Regions from separate parts of the Streptomyces sp. NPDC033178 genome, predicted to be linked through region 1. Evidence: riboswitches for the same ligand, from Rfam matches in the RefSeq annotation. Region 1 holds a riboswitch; the other holds the start of a gene.

Region 1 (3,402 bases):
GCGACCCCGTGCTCGTCGTGCTCGCCGCCGCCGACCGCGACCCCGCCAGGTTCGCCGAGCCCGACACCCTCGACCTCTCCCGCCGTGACAACCAGCACCTCGGCTACGGCCATGGCATCCACTACTGCCTCGGCGCGCCCCTCGCCCGGCTGGAGGGCCAGACCGCGCTGGCCACGCTCCTCACGCGCCTCCCCGATCTGCAACTCGCGGGAGATTCTGCCGATTTGCGATGGCGTGGGGGGCTCATCATGCGGGGATTGCGCATGCTTCCGGTGGAGTTCGCCCCTTCGGGGAAGGTCCGTACGGACTAGCAGACGGGTCGACGGAACATGAGACTCCGTCAAGTTTGTGATCTTCACGTTATCCGCGCTGCATCGACTTGTGACAAGAGTTCGACTGCCTATACGTTCACCCATCAATGCGGCCGGTCCCACCTGCCGCAGCAGTCACAAGCACAGTCATCGGGCTGTGCGTTGTGCGCAGTCCCTGCTGTCACGCGAAAGGCAACCGCATGCTCTCCGGGAACGGTCGTCACCGTCGCCCCCGTCAGGCTCCGGCTCTCCTCGTCGCGGCGGGCGTGACCGGGTCGGCCATCGCGATCCCTCTGCTCGGTGCGACCGGCGCGAGCGCCGCAAGCGGCACCACCTGGGACGCGGTCGCGGAGTGCGAGAGCGGCGGCTCCTGGAGTGCGAACTCCGGCAACGGGTACTACGGCGGCCTCCAGATGACCCAGGAGACCTGGGAGGACCACGGCGGCCTCGACTACGCGCCGAGCGCCGACCAGGCCAGCCGTTCGCAGCAGATAGCCGTCGCCGAGAAGATCCTCGCGGCCCAGGGCACGAGCGCCTGGGCCACCTGCGGTCTCGTCGCGGGTCTGACCCAGAACTCCGACTCGGCCGACGTCGACACGGGAGTCGCGGACGACACTCCCACTCCGTTGTCCGGCTTGGGCATGGAGGACGGCACCAACGGGACGAAGTCCGACACGTCCGGTTCATCCGACTCGTCCACTGACAGTGGCGACAGCGCGGACTCACAGAATTCCGACAGCCCCTCCACGGGTGCCACCGCAAAGAGTGACGACTCGGACAAGTCGTCCCAGAACGGGGAGGCTTCGGCCGAGGCGAGTGAGGGTGCCGGGTCGGAGGACACCGGCTCCGGCCGCCACCGCGGTGGCAGTGCCGACGAAGGTGCCGCCGACTCCCGTACCGACGACTCCGCCGGCCGGCACGCCTCGCGCAGCGACAGCGAGTCGCGCGTCGCCGCCGAGGGCTCGTACGCCGTGCGTTCCGGGGACAGTCTCTGGGGGATCGCCGACTCCCTTGGCGTCAAGGGCGGATGGCGGGCGCTCTACGCCGAGAACAAGGAAGCCGTCGGCGACGACCCGGACTTCATCATCCCCGGTCAGAGCCTCGACGTGGAGGGCCTGCAGACGGCGGACAAGTAGCGGTCCGCGCGGTGTGCCATGTGGTCATCAAGGCGTCGAATCGGGCGAAAAACAGCGGTAGTTCGCGTTGAATGTCCGATTTGGTGAAAGTGAGACATGGATCTCAAGACCCTGATCGTCTTTGAAATTCGGCGGATCGCGTGTCTACGGTCGTGACCGCTCGCCACTGGTGAGCCCCGATGGTCGCAACGCCGAATCCTGCCAGCGGCCGTACGGGAACAGTCGTCGCGTCAAGCGCCGTAGGCAGGAGCGGGGGACCCAAGGTAAGTGCCGGACCCGGTCGTTGAGGCCAGGTACGGCTTGGGGTTAAGCCGCGTGACAGCAGTCGCGCGGCCGGGCAACTCACTCGGCCCGAACCCGACAGCTCACCTCGCAGGCGTCGGTGAGGGGATCACTTCATGCTGCTTTCCGGCAAGGGCAAGCACCGCCGCCCGTCCAAGGCCACCCGCATTGCCACGCTGGCCGGTGTCACCACCGCCGCCGTCGCCGTCCCGCTGATGGGCGCCACGGGAGCCTCCGCCGCCACCGCTTCCGAGTGGGACGCCGTCGCCCAGTGCGAGTCCGGCGGCAACTGGTCGATCAACACCGGCAACGGCTACTACGGCGGCCTGCAGTTCTCGGCCTCCACCTGGGCCGCGTACGGCGGCACGGCGTACGCCTCCACCGCCAACCAGGCCTCCAAGTCCCAGCAGATAGCCGTCGCCGAGAAGGTCCTCGCGGGCCAGGGCAAGGGTGCCTGGCCGAGCTGTGGCGTGGGCCTGTCCGGCGCCTCGACCGGTGGCGCCACGACTCCCTCGGACTCGGGCAACTCCGGCCAGGGCGCCTCGCAGTCGCAGCCGCAGCAGAGCACCAAGTCCTCCGAGGAGCGCGCCTCGCGTTCCCAGGAGCGCTCGACGGCGAAGAAGACCGTCGAGACCCCGACCGGCAAGAAGGTCGAGAAGGGCGACGGTGAGTACAAGGTCGTCAAGGGTGACACCCTCAGCGAGATCGCCGAGAAGAAGAACGTCAAGGGCGGCTGGGAGAAGCTGTACAAGCTGAACGACGACATCGTCGACGACGCCGACTTCATCTTCCCGGGCCAGCAGCTGCACCTCAGCTGACACCCGTCGGCCGCGACCCCCACTTCGATCGTCCGGACGTCATGTCACCTCACGTGACGGCCGAGGCCCTGGCCGCTCAGCCTCGGCCGGATCTCCGGTCCATATTCGAATCGCGGCTGAACCACAGTGCCCTCACATCCGTGTCCCCCATAGTGGAGGCCTCGTGAGGGCCACCCCCGTCCCCCACGGGCTCCCCGCTCCGGTGCGTGTTCCCCCGTACGCACCGGGGCGGGGCTTTTCGTTCCCGCGCTTCCCTCTTCGGCGTTCCCACGCTTCCCTCTCGCTTTGTTCCGTTCGGAAACAATTTACTCTCGGTTCTGTCCAGGAGGCGGTCGAGGGCTGGCCGAACCCCGGCAGCCGGTTAGGCTCATGCCGCGGGGCCACCACAGGTCCGCACCCAACCGGGCCTTCGGCCCGGAACAGCTTGCGTCACATCCCAGAAGGAGATGCTCGTGCCGTCCATCGACGTCGTCGTAGCCCGGGAAATCCTGGACTCCCGAGGCAACCCCACGGTCGAGGTCGAGGTCGGCCTCGACGACGGCAGCACGGGTCGTGCCGCCGTTCCGTCCGGCGCCTCCACCGGTGCCTTCGAGGCTGTTGAGCTCCGTGACGGAGACCCCAACCGCTACCTCGGCAAGGGTGTCGAGAAGGCCGTCCTCGCCGTCATCGAGCAGCTCGGCCCGGAGCTCGTCGGCTACGACGCCACCGAGCAGCGCCTCATCGACCAGGCCATGATCGACCTGGACGCCACCGACAACAAGGGCTCGCTCGGCGCCAACGCCATCCTCGGCGTCTCGCTCGCCGTCGCCCACGCCGCGTCCGAGGCGTCCGACCTCCCCCTCTTCCGCTACCTGG
Region 2 (3,402 bases), on a different contig from region 1:
AGGAGGTCGCCAAGGCCCGTCTGCGCCCCGACAACCGCGCGGTGCTGGTCTACGAGCCGACCGTCGCCGAAGAGGCCCAAGAGACCGACGCCGCTGACGACACCGACGAGGAGGCGGCCAAGTGACCGAGCTCGCCACGATGGAATTCCACCCGCAGCCCCAGGCCGGCGAGGCCAGGCCCTGGGCCTTCCCGGCCCCCGAGCGAGGCGCGCTCGACAACGGCCTGACCCTGCTGCGCTGCCACCGCCCCGGCCAGCAGGTCGTCGCCGTCGAAATCCTCCTGGCGGCCCCGCTGGAGGCCGAGCCGCAGGGTCTGGACGGCATTGCCACGATCATGGCGCGTGCCTTCACCGAGGGAACCGACAAGCACTCCGCCGAGGAGTTCGCCGCCGAGCTGGAGCGCTGCGGCGCCACCCTCGACGCGCACGCCGACCACCCCGGCGTACGGATCAGCCTCGAAGTCCCCGTCTCCCGGCTCCCCAAGGCGCTCGGTCTGCTCGCCGACGCCCTCAGGGCACCCGCCTTCGAGGACAGCGAGATCGAGCGGCTGGTGCGCAACCGGCTCGACGAGATCCCGCACGAGACCGCCAATCCGGCCCGCCGCGCCGCCAAGGAGCTCTCCAGGCAGCTCTTCCCGGCGACCTCGCGCATGTCGCGGCCGCGCCAGGGCACCGAGGAGACGGTCACCGCGATCGACTCGGCGGGCGTCCGCGCCTTCTACGAGAAGCACGTCCGCCCCGCCACCGCGACCGCCGTGGTGGTCGGCGACCTCACCGGCGTCGACCTCGACGCGCTGCTCGGGGACACGCTCGGCGCCTGGACGGGATCGCAGGCCGATGCCCGCCCCATTCCGCCGGTGACCGCCGACGACACCGGCCGCGTGATCATCGTCGACCGTCCCGGAGCCGTCCAGACGCAGCTGCTCATCGGCCGCGTCGGCGCCGACCGGCACGACCGCGTGTGGCCCGCCCAGGTGCTCGGCACGTACTGCCTCGGCGGCACCCTCACCTCGCGCCTGGACCGCGTTCTGCGTGAGGAAAAGGGATACACCTACGGTGTGCGGGCGTTCGGCCAGGTGCTGCGCTCCGCGCCGGACGGGACGGGCGCCGCGATGCTCGCCATCAGCGGCTCCGTGGACACCCCGAACACCGGCCCGGCGCTCGACGACCTCTGGAAGGTGCTGCGCACCCTCGCGGCCGAGGGCCTCACCGACGCCGAGCGCGACATCGCCGTGCAGAACCTCGTGGGTGTGGCGCCGCTGAAGTACGAGACGGCCGCCGCCGTCGCGGGCACCCTCGCCGACCAGGTCGAGCAGTACCTGCCGGACGACTTCCAGGCGACGTTGTACCAACAGCTCGCCGCGACGGGCACCGTGGAGGCCACCGCGGCCGCCGTGAGCGCCTTCCCGGTGGACCGTCTGGTGACCGTCCTCGTCGGTGACGCCTCGCAGATCGAGGAGCCGGTCCGAGCCCTCGGAATCGGCGAAGTCAGCGTCGTGACAGCGGAGTAGAACGCGGAGTGGAACAGCGCCACTCCGTGGGAGAACCCAGGTGACTGAAGAGTCGCCTGGGTTCTCCTTTTGCCCGGACTTCGGCCCCGACCAGTGAGTTGTCCGTATTGGTAGGGAGGTTGCCTGTCTGCCCTGTGGCATGCGCTACAAAACCCTTGATCCGTTTGTTGATTGAAAGACGCCCCGCTTAGCGTCGGTCCGGCTGTTCGTCAGGCAGTGCGCCGCGCCCGCGGCACCGGACAGTCATCGCCGAGTCCCCGTACGGCGCGAGCCAGGGGAGCCGGGGACCCATATGTAGTCCCTGGGGTGAATCGGACGCCCTTCCCGAAGGGGGTCCGTAGGAGACCTTCCTGCTCCGAACCCGTCAGCTAACCCGGTAGGCGAGAAGGAAGGAAAGGACCAGCCACTTCATGGCGTTCACTCGCGCCGCCGGGAAGCACCGTCGTCCCAGCCGTATGAAGCGCACGACCAACCGGACCGTCGGCGTCGCCGCACTCGCCACCACCGGTGTCGTCGGCACCCTGGCTGCTCCCGCACTCGCCGCCGAGAGCCCGGCCGAGCAGACCCTGACCCAGGCGATCACCATCGGCGACTCGGTCGCCGACCAGATCGACGCCCAGGCCGCCGCCCAGCAGCAGGCCGCCGACGAGACCGCCGCCCGCGAGAAGGCCGAGGCCGCCGCCAAGGAGCGCGCCAAGGAAGCCGCGGAGAAGGCCAAGAAGGAGCGCGAGGTCAAGGCCCGAGCCGCCCGCGCGGCCGAGCGCGAGCGGCTGCTGAAGTCGTACACCGCGCCCATCTCCGGCTCGTACGTCTCCACCGGCTACAAGGCCGGTGGCGCCGTCTGGTCCTCCGGCAGCCACACCGGCATCGACTTCCACGCCGCCAGCGGCACCGCCGTGCACGCGGTGGGCGCCGGCACCGTCGTGGAGGCCGGCTGGGGCGGCTCGTACGGCAACGAGGTCGTCATCAAGATGAACGACGGCACCTACACGCAGTACGGGCACATGTCGTCCCTCGGTGTCTCGGTCGGCCAGACGGTCACCCCGGGCCAGCAGATAGGCCTCTCCGGGGCGACCGGCAACGTCACCGGTGCGCACCTGCACTTCGAGGCGCGGACGAGCGCGGAGTACGGTTCGGACATCGACCCGCTCGGATACCTGCGCCAGCACGGCGTGAACGTCTGACGGCTGGCGACAGCCCTCCCACGCGACGCCCTCCCGCGCGGACAGCCGCTCCACGCGGGAGCTCTCCCGCGCAGACACCTCTCCCGAAGGCCCCGGCTCACCGAGCCGGGGCCTTCGCGCGGTCCTGATCACTTCCTGATGGCTTCTCGACCACTTCCCGACCGACTTCGCACCGGACGACTGCCTGTTCAGAAGCGAGGTGTGTCCAAAAAATATCCACGGATTCCGGTCCGCCATCGGAATTTCCCGCTCTCTGCAATAGAGTCACCGAACAAGCGTCAATCGACCGCGTTTCGCGGGGGTTAAGGCGGAGGTCCGGTCATGCGTATTCCCGCGCACTCGGTATGCACGGCGATCCGTGACGACATCGTCGCGGGTGTCTACGAGCGCGGCGGCCGGCTCACCGAAGAACTGCTCGCGCGCCGGTACGGCGTCTCGCGGGTCCCCGTGCGGGAGGCTCTGCGCACGCTGGAGGCGGAGGGATTCGTCGTCACGCGCAGGCACGCGGGCGCGTGCGTCGCGGAACCCACCGAGCAGGAGGCCGCCGACCTCCTGGAGATGCGCATGCTGCTGGAGCCGCTGGGTGCCGCGCGCGCCGCCCAGCGCCGCACCGAGGCGCACCTCAAGGTGCTGCGCGGCCTGGTCAGGCTGGGCCAGGAGCGGGCCAGGAGGGGCAATAGCGAGGATCTGCGCTCGCTCGGCGGCTGG

Evidence for each region. A riboswitch is a leader RNA that binds a small molecule or an ion and turns the genes downstream of it on or off. The one in region 1 is predicted to bind cyclic di-AMP.
Region 2: linked by a shared signal. The riboswitch ahead of ACZ5VQ_RS40045 (M23 family metallopeptidase) and the one ahead of ACZ5VQ_RS43895 (transglycosylase family protein) in region 1 are both predicted to bind cyclic di-AMP.

The regions. Positions count from the first base shown of each region.
Region 1 covers NZ_JBVIPT010000026.1:104,206-107,607, reverse strand. The annotation lists gene ACZ5VQ_RS43905 (cytochrome P450 family protein) at 1-311, shown strand, start outside; gene ACZ5VQ_RS43900 (transglycosylase family protein) at 512-1,447, shown strand; cyclic di-AMP (ydaO/yuaA leader) riboswitch at 1,673-1,841, shown strand; gene ACZ5VQ_RS43895 (transglycosylase family protein) at 1,846-2,547, shown strand; gene eno (phosphopyruvate hydratase) at 3,000-3,402, shown strand, end outside.
Region 2 covers NZ_JBVIPT010000021.1:124,045-127,446, forward strand. The annotation lists gene ACZ5VQ_RS40035 (M16 family metallopeptidase) at 1-125, shown strand, start outside; gene ACZ5VQ_RS40040 (M16 family metallopeptidase) at 122-1,510, shown strand; cyclic di-AMP (ydaO/yuaA leader) riboswitch at 1,748-1,908, shown strand; gene ACZ5VQ_RS40045 (M23 family metallopeptidase) at 1,921-2,694, shown strand; gene ACZ5VQ_RS40050 (GntR family transcriptional regulator) at 3,016-3,402, shown strand, end outside.